Regions from separate parts of the Lysinibacillus sp. G01H genome, predicted to be linked through region 3. Evidence: a T-box and tRNA genes for the amino acid it is inferred to sense, from the RefSeq annotation. Region 3 holds a T-box; the other regions hold tRNA genes.
The links. A T-box is a leader RNA that pairs with one kind of tRNA and senses whether it is charged. The one in region 3 lies ahead of alaS (alanine--tRNA ligase), so its partner is inferred to be a tRNA-Ala.
Positions count from the first base shown of each region.

Region 1: it has a tRNA-Ala gene. The T-box ahead of alaS (alanine--tRNA ligase) is inferred to sense a tRNA for this amino acid. The anticodon was not compared.
Region 2: it has a tRNA-Ala gene. The T-box ahead of alaS (alanine--tRNA ligase) is inferred to sense a tRNA for this amino acid. The anticodon was not compared.
Region 4: it has a tRNA-Ala gene. The T-box ahead of alaS (alanine--tRNA ligase) is inferred to sense a tRNA for this amino acid. The anticodon was not compared.

Region 1 covers NZ_CP118397.1:3,538,806-3,543,113, forward strand. The annotation lists partial or broken gene PSR12_RS17880 (ABC transporter ATP-binding protein) at 1-472, shown strand, start outside; tRNA gene PSR12_RS17885 (tRNA-Glu) at 610-681, opposite strand; tRNA gene PSR12_RS17890 (tRNA-Ser) at 684-774, opposite strand; tRNA gene PSR12_RS17895 (tRNA-Asn) at 785-861, opposite strand; tRNA gene PSR12_RS17900 (tRNA-Ile) at 866-942, opposite strand; tRNA gene PSR12_RS17905 (tRNA-Gly) at 944-1,017, opposite strand; tRNA gene PSR12_RS17910 (tRNA-Phe) at 1,023-1,098, opposite strand; tRNA gene PSR12_RS17915 (tRNA-Asp) at 1,157-1,232, opposite strand; tRNA gene PSR12_RS17920 (tRNA-Met) at 1,236-1,310, opposite strand; tRNA gene PSR12_RS17925 (tRNA-Ser) at 1,364-1,456, opposite strand; tRNA gene PSR12_RS17930 (tRNA-Ile) at 1,472-1,548, opposite strand; tRNA gene PSR12_RS17935 (tRNA-Met) at 1,556-1,629, opposite strand; tRNA gene PSR12_RS17940 (tRNA-Ala) at 1,658-1,733, opposite strand; tRNA gene PSR12_RS17945 (tRNA-Pro) at 1,750-1,826, opposite strand; tRNA gene PSR12_RS17950 (tRNA-Arg) at 1,836-1,912, opposite strand; tRNA gene PSR12_RS17955 (tRNA-Leu) at 1,921-2,009, opposite strand; tRNA gene PSR12_RS17960 (tRNA-Gly) at 2,015-2,089, opposite strand; tRNA gene PSR12_RS17965 (tRNA-Leu) at 2,126-2,210, opposite strand; tRNA gene PSR12_RS17970 (tRNA-Lys) at 2,228-2,303, opposite strand; tRNA gene PSR12_RS17975 (tRNA-Thr) at 2,311-2,386, opposite strand; tRNA gene PSR12_RS17980 (tRNA-Val) at 2,390-2,465, opposite strand; rRNA gene rrf (5S ribosomal RNA) at 2,476-2,591, opposite strand; gene PSR12_RS17990 (cysteine desulfurase family protein) at 2,869-3,939, opposite strand; gene nadB (L-aspartate oxidase) at 4,040-4,308, shown strand, end outside.
Region 2 covers NZ_CP118397.1:258,381-262,688, reverse strand. The annotation lists gene PSR12_RS01310 (hypothetical protein) at 1-174, opposite strand, end outside; gene PSR12_RS01305 (nitric oxide synthase oxygenase) at 224-1,270, opposite strand; gene PSR12_RS01300 (hypothetical protein) at 1,430-1,600, opposite strand; tRNA gene PSR12_RS01295 (tRNA-Glu) at 1,995-2,066, opposite strand; tRNA gene PSR12_RS01290 (tRNA-Asn) at 2,068-2,144, opposite strand; tRNA gene PSR12_RS01285 (tRNA-Ile) at 2,152-2,225, opposite strand; tRNA gene PSR12_RS01280 (tRNA-Gly) at 2,230-2,303, opposite strand; tRNA gene PSR12_RS01275 (tRNA-Phe) at 2,309-2,384, opposite strand; tRNA gene PSR12_RS01270 (tRNA-Ser) at 2,391-2,483, opposite strand; tRNA gene PSR12_RS01265 (tRNA-Ala) at 2,497-2,572, opposite strand; tRNA gene PSR12_RS01260 (tRNA-Pro) at 2,588-2,664, opposite strand; tRNA gene PSR12_RS01255 (tRNA-Arg) at 2,680-2,756, opposite strand; tRNA gene PSR12_RS01250 (tRNA-Lys) at 2,775-2,847, opposite strand; tRNA gene PSR12_RS01245 (tRNA-Gln) at 2,861-2,935, opposite strand; tRNA gene PSR12_RS01240 (tRNA-His) at 2,945-3,020, opposite strand; tRNA gene PSR12_RS01235 (tRNA-Trp) at 3,069-3,142, opposite strand; tRNA gene PSR12_RS01230 (tRNA-Tyr) at 3,147-3,230, opposite strand; tRNA gene PSR12_RS01225 (tRNA-Thr) at 3,238-3,313, opposite strand; tRNA gene PSR12_RS01220 (tRNA-Asp) at 3,322-3,397, opposite strand; tRNA gene PSR12_RS01215 (tRNA-Val) at 3,405-3,477, opposite strand; rRNA gene rrf (5S ribosomal RNA) at 3,489-3,604, opposite strand; rRNA gene PSR12_RS01205 (23S ribosomal RNA) at 3,672-4,308, opposite strand, start outside.
Region 3 covers NZ_CP118397.1:3,150,805-3,155,112, reverse strand. The annotation lists gene hpaB (4-hydroxyphenylacetate 3-monooxygenase, oxygenase component) at 1-992, shown strand, start outside; M-box (ykoK) riboswitch at 1,050-1,215, shown strand; gene corA (magnesium/cobalt transporter CorA) at 1,460-2,425, shown strand; T-box leader at 2,494-2,709, shown strand; gene alaS (alanine--tRNA ligase) at 2,797-4,308, shown strand, end outside.
Region 4 covers NZ_CP118397.1:3,546,473-3,550,780, reverse strand. The annotation lists rRNA gene PSR12_RS18120 (23S ribosomal RNA) at 1-1,630, shown strand, start outside; rRNA gene rrf (5S ribosomal RNA) at 1,823-1,938, shown strand; tRNA gene PSR12_RS18110 (tRNA-Val) at 1,949-2,024, shown strand; tRNA gene PSR12_RS18105 (tRNA-Thr) at 2,028-2,103, shown strand; tRNA gene PSR12_RS18100 (tRNA-Lys) at 2,111-2,186, shown strand; tRNA gene PSR12_RS18095 (tRNA-Leu) at 2,204-2,288, shown strand; tRNA gene PSR12_RS18090 (tRNA-Gly) at 2,325-2,399, shown strand; tRNA gene PSR12_RS18085 (tRNA-Leu) at 2,405-2,493, shown strand; tRNA gene PSR12_RS18080 (tRNA-Arg) at 2,502-2,578, shown strand; tRNA gene PSR12_RS18075 (tRNA-Pro) at 2,588-2,664, shown strand; tRNA gene PSR12_RS18070 (tRNA-Ala) at 2,681-2,756, shown strand; tRNA gene PSR12_RS18065 (tRNA-Met) at 2,785-2,858, shown strand; tRNA gene PSR12_RS18060 (tRNA-Ile) at 2,866-2,942, shown strand; tRNA gene PSR12_RS18055 (tRNA-Ser) at 2,958-3,050, shown strand; tRNA gene PSR12_RS18050 (tRNA-Met) at 3,104-3,178, shown strand; tRNA gene PSR12_RS18045 (tRNA-Asp) at 3,182-3,257, shown strand; tRNA gene PSR12_RS18040 (tRNA-Phe) at 3,316-3,391, shown strand; tRNA gene PSR12_RS18035 (tRNA-Gly) at 3,397-3,470, shown strand; tRNA gene PSR12_RS18030 (tRNA-Ile) at 3,472-3,548, shown strand; tRNA gene PSR12_RS18025 (tRNA-Asn) at 3,553-3,629, shown strand; tRNA gene PSR12_RS18020 (tRNA-Ser) at 3,640-3,730, shown strand; tRNA gene PSR12_RS18015 (tRNA-Glu) at 3,733-3,804, shown strand; gene PSR12_RS18010 (VOC family protein) at 3,864-4,280, opposite strand.

The sequences.
Region 1 (4,308 bases), 390 kb from region 3:
TTGGCGACAACAGTGGACTGAAAAGGATGAAGAAATCGTTTTAAATGCTTTAAAAGCTACAGGTACTGAGCATTTACAAGATAGACCAGTAGATGAGCTATCAGGAGGACAACGTCAACGTGCGTGGATAGCTATGACGCTTGCTCAAGATACAGATATCATTCTTTTAGACGAGCCTACGACATACTTAGATTTAACTCATCAAATAGACGTTTTAGATTTACTGTACGAATTGAACCAACAGCAAAAGCGAACTATCATTATGGTATTACATGATATTAATCTTGCTTGTCGCTATGCCGATCATATTATTACAGTGCGTGACCGTGGTGTCTATCGTCAAGGGAAACCAGAAGAAATTATGACAACTGATTTAGTTAGTCATGTGTTTGACCTTGATTGCCAAATGACGACAGATCCAATCTTTGGTACACCTCTTTGCATCCCATATGGAAAAGGACGAAAAATTTAATCGTTAATTTGAAAAAATAAGCCTACACAGAATGATTAATCTGTGTAGGCTTTCATTTAATATAGCTATGTTATTAATCTAAGTATCTAATAAATTAAAAAGTGCAGTAGATGTAAATTCATCTACTGCACTTAGTATGACCCGTACGGGATTCGAACCCGTGTTACCGCCGTGAAAGGGCGGTGTCTTAACCACTTGACCAACGGGCCCATGGCGGAGAAGGAGGGATTTGAACCCTCGCGCCGGTTACCCGACCTACACCCTTAGCAGGGGCGCCTCTTCAGCCTCTTGAGTACTTCCCCAAAATAAAAATGGCTCCGAAGGCAGGACTCGAACCTGCGACAACCTGATTAACAGTCAGGTGCTACTACCAACTGAGCTACTTCGGAATAATGGTGGGCCTAAATGGACTCGAACCATCGACCTCACGCTTATCAGGCGTGCGCTCTAACCAGCTGAGCTATAGGCCCTTGGAGCGGGTGATGGGAATCGAACCCACGACATCAGCTTGGAAGGCTGAGGTTTTACCATTAAACTACACCCGCATAAATGGTGGGTCAGGACGGAATCGAACCGCCGACACTTAGAGCTTCAATCTAATGCTCTACCAACTGAGCTACTGACCCATTTCGTCCATGCTAAGCTTACTCACTCTTTTGCTTCTCATGACTTTTATTTTAAAAATGGCGGTCCCGACCGGGATCGAACCGGCGATCTCCTGCGTGACAGGCAGGCATGTTAACCGCTACACCACGGGACCTTTTGGTTGCGGGGGCTGGATTTGAACCAACGACCTTCGGGTTATGAGCCCGACGAGCTACCACTGCTCCACCCCGCGATAATTTTATGCTGTTTCGAGTTTTTAAAGCACCATTTATAAAAATTTAAAACTGGAGGAGGTAGAGGGATTCGAACCCCCGCGCGGTGTTACCCGCCTGTCGGTTTTCAAGACCGATCCCTTCAGCCAGACTTGGGTATACCTCCGTTACAATATATAAATGGTGGACCTTGCAGGACTCGAACCTGCGACCGGACGGTTATGAGCCGTCTGCTCTAACCAACTGAGCTAAAGGTCCTTTAAGATGGCGGCAGAGGGGATCGAACCCCCGACCTTACGGGTATGAACCGTACGCTCTAGCCAGCTGAGCTACGCCGCCAGGATCTTTATACTGGTTAATTTACTTATGGTGGAGCCTAGCGGGATCGAACCGCTGACCTCCTGCGTGCAAGGCAGGCGCTCTCCCAGCTGAGCTAAGGCCCCATAATTTTTTTGGAAATGGTCGGGAAGACAGGATTCGAACCTGCGACCCCTTGGTCCCAAACCAAGTGCTCTACCAAGCTGAGCTACTTCCCGTTGTTCTTTTGGCGCGCCCGACAGGAGTCGAACCCATAACCTTCTGATCCGTAGTCAGACGCTCTATCCAATTGAGCTACGGGCGCATTTAAAATGGTGCCGAGGACCGGAATCGAACCGGTACGGTAGTCACCTACCGCAGGATTTTAAGTCCTGTGCGTCTGCCAGTTCCGCCACCCCGGCACATTTGGAGCGGAAGACGAGGTTCGAACTCGCGACCCCCACCTTGGCAAGGTGGTGTTCTACCACTGAACTACTTCCGCATGTGCATAAGTTTTTTTATCTGGCAATGAAAATAATGGTGCGGGTGAAGGGAGTCGAACCCCCACGCCTTGCGGCGCTAGATCCTAAGTCTAGTGCGTCTGCCAATTCCGCCACACCCGCTTATTATTATTTAAAAATGGTGAGCCATGAAGGACTCGAACCTTCGACCCTCTGATTAAAAGTCAGATGCTCTACCAACTGAGCTAATGGCTCGAAAAAATGGTGCCGGCTATAGGAATCGAACCCACGACCTACTGATTACAAGTCAGTTGCTCTACCTGCTGAGCTAAACCGGCATATGGTGGAGGATGACGGGCTCGAACCGCCGACCCTCTGCTTGTAAGGCAGATGCTCTCCCAGCTGAGCTAATCCTCCTGGGTATTATGCCTAGCGACGTCCTACTCTCACAGGGGGAAGCCCCCAACTACCATCGGCGCTAAAGAGCTTAACTTCCGTGTTCGGTATGGGAACGGGTGTGACCTCTTTGCCATCATCACTAGACTTTGTTATGTATCTTGTTTTGAAGTTGTTTACCTGTCCTTCAAGACAAGAATTATTGTATAACGTTTTCTAACATTGTGCAATACTTTTTTATAAAAAAAAGAAATTATTACTTTTTAAAGTTATTTTTGTTAAGTAAGAGAAAATATTGCCCTGCAAAATATTATAGCAATTGTTGGTTCAAAAGAAAACAATTATTTTATTTGCCGATATTCTTAGCTTATAATCTATTTCAATACAAGTGAAGAATATAGATAATCCTTCACTCTTCTTTTCATTAAATATTTGAAAGCTCTATTTTTAATTTTACAATATCCTCAAGTGTAGTAGAAGGACCAAAAGATATTCTAAAAAATTGGCGTGCCGCTTCCAAAGAGAACCCCATAGATAGAATAGCCTTTGTTCCCGATTCACTATGAATATCACATGCACTACCAGTAGAGATACAGATTCCCGCCTCATTTAACTTTAAAAGAACATATTGCCCCTCTACTTTCTCCATCATTACCCCACAAATATTAGGTAGTTGCTGTTTACATTCAACGAGCTGACATGTTTCAGGTAAATTATTTTCAAAATAATCTCTTAACGTTTCATAATGTTGCAACTCATATTGATAGTTTTCAATTGCCGCGGCAAAGGCCACGATTGCAGGAGTATCTAATGTTCCCCCTCTAAGACCCCTCTCGTGTGTCACACCTGGTGTTAATGCAGGTACTCTGATTGCAGGGTTCATATATATAGCACCGCAGCCCTTTGGCCCACCTATTTTATGAGCCGAGATGGTAATAGCATCGGCCCCCTTTGGTATAGCTAGTTTACCAAATGATTGTACACAATCAACGTGACAGAAAATATTTGATTTTCTTGCCATCTTTACGATTTTCTCTACAGGCTGGATTGAACCAATTTCAGAATTGACATGTTGAATGGTAATCAAAGCAGTCTCTTCTCGGATTGCTTGTTGCAATTGTCCCAGATCAACACAACCATCCTTCTGCAAAGGTAATTTTGTTACAGTAAAGCCCTTTTTCTCAAGTGTATTCAAAGCTGCATGCACTGACGTATGCTCAGCTTGAGAAGAAATAATGTGTTTTCCTTTTTTTGAGGCTAGTGCTAACGACAAGATGGCTATGAGATTTCCCTCTGTTCCACTACCCGTAAAAATTACACCATCACTAGTTACACCTAGGGCTTGGGCTACAACCTCTCTTGATTGCTGGACAAAATAAAGGGCTTGTCCCCCTAAATCATGCAGACTCGCACTATTTCCATAATACCGTTGTGCCACCTCAACATAGGCCTCAAGAGATTCCCTCATCATAGGTGATGTTGCAGCATAATCCATATAAATCATCGTCTTCTTCCTCTCTTGTTCATCAGGTCTTGTTTTCTTTTTTATTTTATGTAAAGATAAGTGTCAAGACAACTGTAAAGAAGGTATAACTATGGATGTAAAGACAGACGTCCTTATAATTGGTAGTGGAATTGCTGCACTTCAGGCTGCTTTAGTGCTTGAAAAACATTTTCAAATACAAATTGTTACAAAATCATCTTTATATATGAGTAGTTCTTACCGTGCACAAGGTGGGATTGCTGCTGTTACTAGTGAGGAAGATCATATTCAACACCATATTGCTGATACATTGAAAGCTGGCGAGTATCATCATGAGAAAAGGCATGTTAAAACACTTATAAAAGATGGCACTGAGATTAT
Region 2 (4,308 bases), 1.8 Mb from region 3:
TAACAGGACAAGCAAAACCCATGGTGTCACCTGCCACAGTGTACCTTGATGTTCGATTAATTCAGCTAGTTGTGTGTATTGCTCCTGTTCTATCAGCTTAGGAATGGCTGTACCTCTACCATAAGGTGTCGTCAATTGTCTCCACGGGATATTGGGAATTTGCTGATCTAACATAGTAAGCCCTCTCTCATCAAAAGTGTTGAAAGTAAACAATTCCTTTACACTAATAGCATGGTTTTTGATAAAAATAATTTGGTGTATGATATATATTTACATAGGGTTTATGGAATATGTGAGTTGTGGCAGGGGAAAGTGGTGGGATTAACCATGTCCAGTTGCCAGTAACTTCTCTTCCTGTTGATTTTTCAGCCTCCTCAAACAATCTAAACTGCTGAGCTGCTGTATGATGATCAACAATGCTCACACCCTCTTCTTTAAATGAGTGAAGAACAGCAATATTAAGTTCTACTAAAGCACGATCACGCCAAAGAGACGCTTGTTTGGTTGTATCAAGATTAAAAATCTCTGCAATTGCAGGTAACATATTATAACGATCATGATCTGCTAAATTTCGTGCACCAATCTCTGTTCCCATATACCAGCCGTTAAATGGAGCTGCTTGAAAATCAATTCCAGCCATTTGAAAACGCATACTCGAAATAATAGGTACAGCATACCACTTCATTCCTAATTTCTCCACATCGATTGACTCTGGATGGCGGATTGAAACCTCTACTACATTTTCTTCAGGAATTACAAACATTTGAGGAGCACGATCATCCACCTGTATAACGATTGGTAGTACATCAAAATCAGTTCCTTTACCTTTCCATCCTAACGACTCACACACTTTTGTAAATTTAATGGACTGCGAATCTCCAATAATGCCTGCCTCTGTTTCATAGCCTGCATAACGAATTAGTTGATGATTCCAAATCCGTACTCTATCTGAAGCAAACACTGTTATAGTTGGACGGATTTTCCCATGATTTGTCGCATAATCAATATGTTCTAGTAATTTTTGAAAAATAGCCTTTTCATCTAAAACATCACGTGCATCTACTACATGCAGTGACTGCCAAAACAGACGTCCAATACACTTATTGCTATTTCGCCATGCCACCCGTGCGCCAAAAACTAGCTCCTCTGTTGTTGGGTGATATTCACCTGCATCCTTAACTGCCTGTAATCTATTCTTTAACCAAAATTCTGATTCATTTTGTTCTGTCTTATATAGACTTAAAAATTGCTGTATCTCCTGTATATTCATATCGATTCCTCCACTTATCCTCATATTAGAGGAACAAAACCACAAGCACCATGAAAATAGTAATTGAAAAAACATACATATTTTATATATGAAATAGTTTGTTCAAATTTACTCTATAGACTCTCTTTCTTAAGAGAATGTAAGGGAGAGGGATCCTAACTATTGTAAAAAGTCTACATTAATCATGTAACCTTCATAGTGTTGTAGCAAAGCAATCAATAGAATTTTTTGTGAAAGATAAAAGTCTTTCCATTTTAGGCTACTTACATGCTGCTGACGCTTGGCTTTCGCGCTGCGGTTAGCCTCTTTCTGGCTAACCCCGGCAATCAAGTAGTCTTCCTCATTTATCCCACAAATAAATTGAAGGTGTTCACTTATGGATGGCTGTTGTAACTGATTCCCTACTCCACATTGAAAATAAGAGCTTATCTCCTCTAAGCATACAGATAATGGGCTTTTTGATCGCTATGCTACTATGAAAAAAGTAAAGACACTTTGCAGAAAAGTTGATTGTAGTGGAGCCAGCGTCACAGATGAGACCCTGGAGCAAACGTAAATGAGTGAAGTGGCTCATCGGACGCCCTCTGGAAAGGAAACTGGCGGAACGGAAATCAACCTCTTACCTTGCTAATAGGTGTCTTTTTCTGCTAGTGATCTTTTCTCAACAACATGAAAAAGGAGAATAGAAAAAAGCATGTAACACACATCTGTGCTACATGCTTGATGACCCGTACGGGATTCGAACCCGTGTTACCGCCGTGAAAGGGCGGTGTCTTAACCACTTGACCAACGGGCCGTGGCTCCGAAGGCAGGACTCGAACCTGCGACAACCTGATTAACAGTCAGGTGCTACTACCAACTGAGCTACTTCGGAATAATGATGGGCCTAAATGGACTCGAACCATCGACCTCACGCTTATCAGGCGTGCGCTCTAACCAGCTGAGCTATAGGCCCATTTTGGAGCGGGTGATGAGAATCGAACTCACGACATCAGCTTGGAAGGCTGAGGTTTTACCATTAAACTACACCCGCAATAATGGTGGGTCAGGACGGAATCGAACCGCCGACACTTAGAGCTTCAATCTAATGCTCTACCAACTGAGCTACTGACCCGAAAAATGGAGGAGGTAGAGGGATTCGAACCCCCGCGCGGTGTTACCCGCCTGTCGGTTTTCAAGACCGATCCCTTCAGCCAGACTTGGGTATACCTCCAAAAATATTACAATGGTGGAGCCTAGCGGGATCGAACCGCTGACCTCCTGCGTGCAAGGCAGGCGCTCTCCCAGCTGAGCTAAGGCCCCATTTATCATGAAAGATGGTCGGAATGACAGGATTCGAACCTACGACCCCTTGGTCCCAAACCAAGTGCTCTACCAAGCTGAGCTACATTCCGTAAACATGATTTTATTGGCGCGCCCGACAGGAGTCGAACCCATAACCTTCTGATCCGTAGTCAGACGCTCTATCCAATTGAGCTACGGGCGCATGCTAATTAAAAAATGATGAGCCATGAAGGACTCGAACCTTCGACCCTCTGATTAAAAGTCAGATGCTCTACCAACTGAGCTAATGGCTCATGAAATTAAAAATGGCTGGGGTACTAGGATTCGAACCTAGGCATGACGGAATCAAAATCCGTTGCCTTACCGCTTGGCTATACCCCAATTTTAAAATGGGGCGACTGATGGGAATCGAACCCACGAATGTCGGAACCACAATCCGATGCGTTAACCACTTCGCCACAATCGCCACTATATAAATTATATTAGCTGTATTATGAACGAGTACCTCAATACCTGGCAGGGGCAGTAGGAATCGAACCCACACCAAAGGTTTTGGAGACCTCTATTCTACCGTTGAACTATGCCCCTAAAATGGTGGAGGGGGACGGATTCGAACCGCCGAACCCTAAGGAGCGGATTTACAGTCCGCCGCGTTTAGCCACTTCGCTACCCCTCCAAGGGAATGGTGCCGGCGATAGGAGTCGAACCCACGACCTACTGATTACAAGTCAGTTGCTCTACCAACTGAGCTACACCGGCAATAATAATGGCGGTCCCGACCGGGATCGAACCGGCGATCTCCTGCGTGACAGGCAGGCATGTTAACCGCTACACCACGGGACCAAAATGATGGAGGATGACGGGCTCGAACCGCCGACCCCCTGCTTGTAAGGCAGGTGCTCTCCCAGCTGAGCTAATCCTCCACAAAAAATAAGCGAAGCGACGTCCTACTCTCACAGGGGGAAGCCCCCAACTACCATCGGCGCTAAAGAGCTTAACTTCCGTGTTCGGTATGGGAACGGGTGTGACCTCTTTGCCATCATCACTTCACTTATTCAGCTGAAAGACTTATTCTTTCAAAACTGGATAAACGGTACATTGAATGTTTCAAACTTTTTTGGTTAAGTCCTCGATCGATTAGTATTCGTCAGCTCCATGTGTCACCACACTTCCACCTCGAACCTATCTACCTCATCGTCTTTGAGGGATCTTACTTACTTGCGTAATGGGAAATCTCATCTTGAGGGGGGCTTCATGCTTAGATGCTTTCAGCACTTATCCCGTCCACACATAGCTACCCAGCGATGCCTTTGGCAAGACAACTGGTACACCAGCGGTGTGTCCATCCCGGTCCTCTCGTACTAAGGACAGCTCCTCTCAAATTTCCTACGCCCACGACGGATAGGGACCGAACTGTCTCACGACGTTCTGAACCCAGCTCGCGTACCGCTTTAATGGGCGAACAGCCCAACCCTTGGGACCGACTACAGCCCCAGGATGCGATGAGCCGACATCGAGGTGCCAAACCTCCCCGTCGATGTGGACTCTTGGGGGAGATAAGCCTGTTATCCCCGGGGTAGCTTTTATCCGTTGAGCGATGGCCCTTCCATGCGGAACCACCGGATCACTAAGCCCGTCTTTCGACCCTGCTCGACTTGTAGGTCTCGCAGTCAAGCTCCCTTGTGCCTTTACACTCTACGAATGATTTCCAACCATTCTGAGGGAACCTTTGGGCGCCTCCGTTACCTTTTAGG
Region 3 (4,308 bases):
TGACACATACCTTTATTGAACCACAGGTAAATCGCAAACGCTATTACTATGAGGATGAAGAAGTAACCATTGCTGCTAAAATCATTGGGAAGACAAGTGAGGGCTTAGTCATTAAAGGGGCAAGATTACTAGCAACACAGGGTGGCATAACAGATGAGCTTCTTGTTTTATCGACAAATGGCTATGATGAAGGAAAAGGTTTCGGTTTTTCTATTCCAAGTAATACTAAAGGCTTAAAGTTTTTATGTCGGCAATCGTTTGTAGGGGGAGATTCTACCTTTGATTATCCGTTAAGTGCTCGTTTTGAAGAAATGGATGCAATCGTTGTATTTGATGATGTAGTTGTCCCATGGGAACGTGTTTTTTACTATGAAAATATAGAAGTGGCCAATCAATTTATGAATGTCAGTGGCTTCCAAGCTTACACATTACATCAAGTGTTATCTCGCCAAATTGCCAAGACCGAATTTGTACTTGGGGTTGTGCAATCGATAGTGGACACTATTAACATCGGAGACTATCAACATGTACAACAAAAAGTGGTGGATGTGATTGTGCCATTAGAAACGATGAAAGCACTGTTAATCAAATCAGAAGTGGATGCACAAAGAGATAATTTTGGCTTTATTCGACCTGACCTTGCAACCCTCCAAGTAGCTATTCAAATTTTCCCGAAAGTTTATCCAACTTTTACGGAAATTATCCAGCAACTAGGAGCAAGTGGCTTGATGTCTATACCGACTGAACATGCATTTGCAGTAGATGACGGTGATCTTGAACATTATTTGCAATCATTCAAAGACAAAGGAGAAGAGCGAGTAAAGAAATTCCGTTTAGCTTGGGATTTAACGATGAGTAGTTTTGGCACAAGACAGACATTGTACGAACGCTTTTTCTTTGGTGATCCTGTACGTTTATCTAGCTTGCTCTATCAATCTTATCAACGAGAGCATTTAGTGCAAAGAGTAGAAGACTTTCTGAAAAATGATTGATAGAAAGTTTGACAGTTGTGAAACTATCCGTTATCATTTACAGGAATAAAAAAATAAGACTCCCTTCGTTAGGTGAGGCTCCTATGCTGGAGATACGCTACTACCCAAAAATGTCGAGAGACGCCAATGGGTCAACAGAAATCATCGAAATAAGGTGTTTTTTAACGTAGCTGGACATATTCCTATGCCGCATAGTGCTAAAACTCAACGTTTGAAGGTAACAAGCATGCAATGTATTTTATTGCTATTTTTTGATATGTGTATTCAACACGCCTTCATTCGTAGAAGGCGTGTTTTTGTTATGGAAGGAAGGTGATGAGAAATGGATAGTAGTCCTGAACCGAATAAGTATCATTTAGGCAAACGGAAACATATAAAAAGTCATCGATTTCTGATCACCGATGCAGACAAAAGGTGATAAGGATGACCTTTTGTTTCCCTCAATAACAAACATGAGGTGAAATGCAATGATTAAAATCCACTATTATAATAGCAGCAGCAAGACAGTCCAACATGATTTCAATATGATTGATTTAAAACTCCCTATTCATAACGAAGATTTATTATGGGTAGATTTATATGCCTATAGTTATAATGAATTGAACAATATAGCAGATGTATTTGGCTTTCATCCACTAGCAGTTGAAGATTGCTTACATGAAGGCTCACGTCCAAAAATGGATAGTTATGGTGATTATAAATTTTTTGTGCTCCATGCACCAATCTATAATGAGAAAAGTAACAATGAAATTACAACAGTTGAGTTAAATATTTTTATGGGACCAAACTATATTGTGACTGTGCATAAACAAAAGTTGCAATGGCTAGGGAAAATGGAGAATGTTTGTGTCAATAGCCCAAGATATTTAGAAAAGGGTACTGATTTTTTATTGCATACTATTATTGACGGTATTACAGACGAATACTTCCCAGTATTAGAACGAATTCGCGCACGTATAGATGAACTAGAAGAAGAAATTTATGATTATCAACCAAAAGTGGTGACAGAGGAATTTCTTGCATTGAAGCGGACAATTATTTTAATTCGTCAGGCCATTATGCCACAAAGAAGAATTTTTTCTACAATCAATGGTCAGTGGAAATTTGACATTCAAGAAGAAAATATTCCATTCTATAAAGATTTGAATGACCATCTAGAACGTATTGTCGACTCCACAGAGACATATCGCGATTTAGTGAACAGCACGCTTGATACGTATTTTTCAATTATCAGTGGGAAATCCATTGAAAAGCTGAATTTATTAACGGTCATTTCGACAATTATGTTACCACTATCAGTAATTACTAGTTTTTTTGGAATGAATGTACCTTTACCTTATCAAGATACCCCTTATACAACGATTGCAATTAGCGCCTTCTTAGTTATTTTTACATGGGGTATGTGGATATATTTCAAAAAAATGATTGCTTAGTTAGTGTTAGTCATACTAGTACTAATTGACAGCGCAATAGATTTTTTTTATAATTTTCGATAGAAAAAGTAAAAACGATGATGGAAAAAGTACGTATTTGTGTGTGCACAAGAAAGGGATTTCTAGGCTGAAAAAATCCTCACAACAGCAAATGCCGAAAGCTACTCCAGAGTGCAGCTAATCCCTGCCGTTCACTGACGTTACAAGTGCTAAAGAGGTAAGTAAGATTTTTACTTACAACTAGGGTGGTACCGCGAGACTAATGACAAGTCCTCGTCCCTTTTTGGGGATGAGGGCTTTTTTTATTTTCTTCGGTAGATCGCAGGACTCGTATCGTGATTTTACAATATAAAATAGGAGGAATTTATCCGATGAAAGCAGTAGATATTCGCCGTATGTATTTGGAATTTTTTAAAGAAAAGGGGCATCATCATGAGCCCTCAGCACCACTTGTGCCAATAAATGATCCATCACTTCTTTGGATCAACTCAGGTGTTGCAACTTTGAAACCATATTTTGATGGCCGTATTATCCCTGATAATCCACGTATTACAAATGCACAAAAATCGATTCGTACCAACGATATTGAAAACGTTGGGAAAACAGCTCGACACCATACATTCTTTGAAATGTTAGGAAACTTCTCTATTGGTGACTACTTTAAAAAAGAAGCAATTCATTACGCTTGGGAGTTTTTAACAGATAAAAAATGGATGGGCTTTGATCCAGCATTATTATCTATCACGATTCACCCTGAAGACCAGGAAGCTTATGATGTTTGGCATCAGGAAATCGGTATTCCAGAAGAACGTTTAATTCGTTTAGAAGGGAACTTCTGGGATATCGGAGAAGGTCCATCTGGTCCGAACTCAGAGATTTTTTATGATCGCGGCGTAGAATACGGCTCAGATGAAAATGATCCTGAAATGTATCCAGGAGGAGAAAATGAGCGTTACCTTGAAATTTGGAACCTTGTGTTCTCTCAATTTAACCATAATCCTGATGGCACTTACACGCCACTACCAAAGCAAAATATTGATACAGGTATGGGCTTAGAACGTATTGTGTCCGTCGTGCAAAATGTACCAACAAACTTTGATACTGATTTATTTATGCCAATCATTGAAAAAATCGAGGAATTTGCCAACCGTAAATATAAACGACCTGGCGAAGTAGACTTAAATGAAATCTTTGGCTCAGAAGAAGATATTAATACACCATTTAAAGTGATTGCAGACCATATCCGTACAGTAGCATTTGCTATAGGTGATGGTGCCCTGCCATCAAACGAAGGCCGTGGCTATGTATTACGTCGTTTACTACGTCGTGCGGTTCGCTATGCTAAACAAATTGGCATTGAAAAACCATTTATGTTTGAACTTGTACCAACTGTGGGTAAAATTATGGAAGACTTCTATCCAGAAGTGACAGAGAAAAGCGAATTTATTCAACGTGTCATTAAAAATGAAGAAATTCGTTTCCATGAAACATTAGATGGTGGTTTAGCTATCTTTAATGAAGTAGTGGAATCTCAAAAAGCAGTCGGTCATGATTACATCCCAGGAGCAGATGCTTTCCGTTTATATGATACTTATGGTTTCCCAATCGAGCTAACGGAAGAATATGCAGAGGAAGTAGGCATGAAAGTAGATCATGAAGGTTTTGAGGCAGCGATGGAAGAGCAACGTGAACGCGCGCGTGCTGCACGACAAGATGTTGATTCGATGCAAGTGCAGAATGAAGTATTAGCAAACTTAACGGTTGCTAGTGAATTTGTTGGCTATGATACGTTAACTGTTAATACTGAAATCGCTGCAATGATCGTCAATGGTCAAGTTGCGAAAGTCGCTTCAGAAGGTCAGGAAGCATTGGTTATTTTAGCA
Region 4 (4,308 bases), 400 kb from region 3:
TGCCGGTATGAGTAGCGAAAGACGGGTGAGAATCCCGTCCACCGTATGACTAAGGTTTCCTGAGGAAGGCTCGTCCGCTCAGGGTTAGTCGGGACCTAAGCCGAGGCCGATAGGCGTAGGCGATGGACAACAGGTTGATATTCCTGTACCACCTCCTCACCGTTTGAGAAATGGGGGGACGCAGTAGGATAGGGTAAGCGCGCCGTTGGTTGTGCGCGTCCAAGCAGTAAGGCGTGTGTGTAGGCAAATCCGCACACTGTAACGTTGAGCTGTGATGGCGAGTCCGTATGGACGAAGTTCCTGATTTCACACTGCCAAGAAAAGCCTCTATCGAGGTGAGAGGTGCCCGTACCGCAAACCGACACAGGTAGTCGAGGAGAGAATCCTAAGGTGTGCGAGAGAACTCTCGTTAAGGAACTCGGCAAAATGACCCCGTAACTTCGGGAGAAGGGGTGCTCTTGAGCGTGCAAGCGCATGAGAGCCGCAGTGAATAGGCCCAGGCGACTGTTTAGCAAAAACACAGGTCTCTGCAAAACCGTAAGGTGACGTATAGGGGCTGACGCCTGCCCGGTGCTGGAAGGTTAAGAGGAGTGGTTAGCGCAAGCGAAGCTGCGAATTGAAGCCCCAGTAAACGGCGGCCGTAACTATAACGGTCCTAAGGTAGCGAAATTCCTTGTCGGGTAAGTTCCGACCCGCACGAAAGGCGTAACGATCTGGGCACTGTCTCAACGAGAGACTCGGTGAAATTATAGTACCTGTGAAGATGCAGGTTACCCGCGACAGGACGGAAAGACCCCGTGGAGCTTTACTGTAGCCTGATATTGAATTTTGGTACAACTTGTACAGGATAGGTAGGAGCCAGAGATCTCGGAGCGCCAGCTTCGAAGGAGGCGTCGGTGGGATACTACCCTGGTTGTATTGAAATTCTAACCCATGCCCCTTAGCGGGGCAGGAGACAGTGTCAGGCGGACAGTTTGACTGGGGCGGTCGCCTCCTAAAAGGTAACGGAGGCGCCCAAAGGTTCCCTCAGAATGGTTGGAAATCATTCGTAGAGTGTAAAGGCACAAGGGAGCTTGACTGCGAGACCTACAAGTCGAGCAGGGTCGAAAGACGGGCTTAGTGATCCGGTGGTTCCGCATGGAAGGGCCATCGCTCAACGGATAAAAGCTACCCCGGGGATAACAGGCTTATCTCCCCCAAGAGTCCACATCGACGGGGAGGTTTGGCACCTCGATGTCGGCTCATCGCATCCTGGGGCTGTAGTCGGTCCCAAGGGTTGGGCTGTTCGCCCATTAAAGCGGTACGCGAGCTGGGTTCAGAACGTCGTGAGACAGTTCGGTCCCTATCCGTCGTGGGCGTAGGAAATTTGAGAGGAGCTGTCCTTAGTACGAGAGGACCGGGATGGACACACCGCTGGTGTACCAGTTGTCTTGCCAAAGGCATCGCTGGGTAGCTATGTGTGGACGGGATAAGTGCTGAAAGCATCTAAGCATGAAGCCCCCCTCAAGATGAGATTTCCCATTACGCAAGTAAGTAAGATCCCTCAAAGACGATGAGGTAGATAGGTTCGAGGTGGAAGTGTGGTGACACATGGAGCTGACGAATACTAATCGATCGAGGACTTAACCAAAAAAAGTTTGAAACATTCAATGCACCGTTTATCCAGTTTTGAAAGAACAAATCTTTCAATAAAAAAGAGAGCTTCAAGACACAAGTTGTACAAGGAAGCAAACGAGTGATTGAAGGAGCGTACTTTTGTACGTGACTGATTGAACGAGAGCAGCTGACGCAGTAATACGCCGTGTATTGGAGGTCGAATAAGTCTAGTGATGATGGCAAAGAGGTCATACCCGTTCCCATACCGAACACGGAAGTTAAGCTCTTTAGCGCCGATGGTAGTTGGGGGCTTCCCCCTGTGAGAGTAGGACGTCGCTAGGCATAATACCCAGGAGGATTAGCTCAGCTGGGAGAGCATCTGCCTTACAAGCAGAGGGTCGGCGGTTCGAGCCCGTCATCCTCCACCATATGCCGGTTTAGCTCAGCAGGTAGAGCAACTGACTTGTAATCAGTAGGTCGTGGGTTCGATTCCTATAGCCGGCACCATTTTTTCGAGCCATTAGCTCAGTTGGTAGAGCATCTGACTTTTAATCAGAGGGTCGAAGGTTCGAGTCCTTCATGGCTCACCATTTTTAAATAATAATAAGCGGGTGTGGCGGAATTGGCAGACGCACTAGACTTAGGATCTAGCGCCGCAAGGCGTGGGGGTTCGACTCCCTTCACCCGCACCATTATTTTCATTGCCAGATAAAAAAACTTATGCACATGCGGAAGTAGTTCAGTGGTAGAACACCACCTTGCCAAGGTGGGGGTCGCGAGTTCGAACCTCGTCTTCCGCTCCAAATGTGCCGGGGTGGCGGAACTGGCAGACGCACAGGACTTAAAATCCTGCGGTAGGTGACTACCGTACCGGTTCGATTCCGGTCCTCGGCACCATTTTAAATGCGCCCGTAGCTCAATTGGATAGAGCGTCTGACTACGGATCAGAAGGTTATGGGTTCGACTCCTGTCGGGCGCGCCAAAAGAACAACGGGAAGTAGCTCAGCTTGGTAGAGCACTTGGTTTGGGACCAAGGGGTCGCAGGTTCGAATCCTGTCTTCCCGACCATTTCCAAAAAAATTATGGGGCCTTAGCTCAGCTGGGAGAGCGCCTGCCTTGCACGCAGGAGGTCAGCGGTTCGATCCCGCTAGGCTCCACCATAAGTAAATTAACCAGTATAAAGATCCTGGCGGCGTAGCTCAGCTGGCTAGAGCGTACGGTTCATACCCGTAAGGTCGGGGGTTCGATCCCCTCTGCCGCCATCTTAAAGGACCTTTAGCTCAGTTGGTTAGAGCAGACGGCTCATAACCGTCCGGTCGCAGGTTCGAGTCCTGCAAGGTCCACCATTTATATATTGTAACGGAGGTATACCCAAGTCTGGCTGAAGGGATCGGTCTTGAAAACCGACAGGCGGGTAACACCGCGCGGGGGTTCGAATCCCTCTACCTCCTCCAGTTTTAAATTTTTATAAATGGTGCTTTAAAAACTCGAAACAGCATAAAATTATCGCGGGGTGGAGCAGTGGTAGCTCGTCGGGCTCATAACCCGAAGGTCGTTGGTTCAAATCCAGCCCCCGCAACCAAAAGGTCCCGTGGTGTAGCGGTTAACATGCCTGCCTGTCACGCAGGAGATCGCCGGTTCGATCCCGGTCGGGACCGCCATTTTTAAAATAAAAGTCATGAGAAGCAAAAGAGTGAGTAAGCTTAGCATGGACGAAATGGGTCAGTAGCTCAGTTGGTAGAGCATTAGATTGAAGCTCTAAGTGTCGGCGGTTCGATTCCGTCCTGACCCACCATTTATGCGGGTGTAGTTTAATGGTAAAACCTCAGCCTTCCAAGCTGATGTCGTGGGTTCGATTCCCATCACCCGCTCCAAGGGCCTATAGCTCAGCTGGTTAGAGCGCACGCCTGATAAGCGTGAGGTCGATGGTTCGAGTCCATTTAGGCCCACCATTATTCCGAAGTAGCTCAGTTGGTAGTAGCACCTGACTGTTAATCAGGTTGTCGCAGGTTCGAGTCCTGCCTTCGGAGCCATTTTTATTTTGGGGAAGTACTCAAGAGGCTGAAGAGGCGCCCCTGCTAAGGGTGTAGGTCGGGTAACCGGCGCGAGGGTTCAAATCCCTCCTTCTCCGCCATGGGCCCGTTGGTCAAGTGGTTAAGACACCGCCCTTTCACGGCGGTAACACGGGTTCGAATCCCGTACGGGTCATACTAAAAACAGTAGATGCATTTGCATCTACTGTTTTTTGATATTCATAGATACAAAATTTACTCTTGATTCAATGCATTTTCATCCATATAAACCACTTCCCAGATATGCCCATCTACATCTTGAAAACCCCAACCATACATAAATCCGTGATCTTGTGGTTCACTATATGGTTTACCACCAGAGGCAAGTGCCTTATTCACTAATTGATCTACTTGTTCTCGGCTTTCAGCAGAAAGACATAAGATTGCTTCTGCAGAAGTAGTAGTATCTGTAACTTCTTTCTTACTAAATCCTTTAAATCGTTCTTCAACCATTATTAATGCGAAGATATTTTCACTAATAATCATTGAGGCTGTTGTTTCATCACTGAATTGTTGATTGAACTCAAAACCTAATTCCTTAAAAAAACTGATAGATTTGTTTAGATCTTTTACTGGTAAATTGATAAAGATATTTTTCGATTGAAAAGCCATTTAATATCACCTCCAAATTGACAGTATC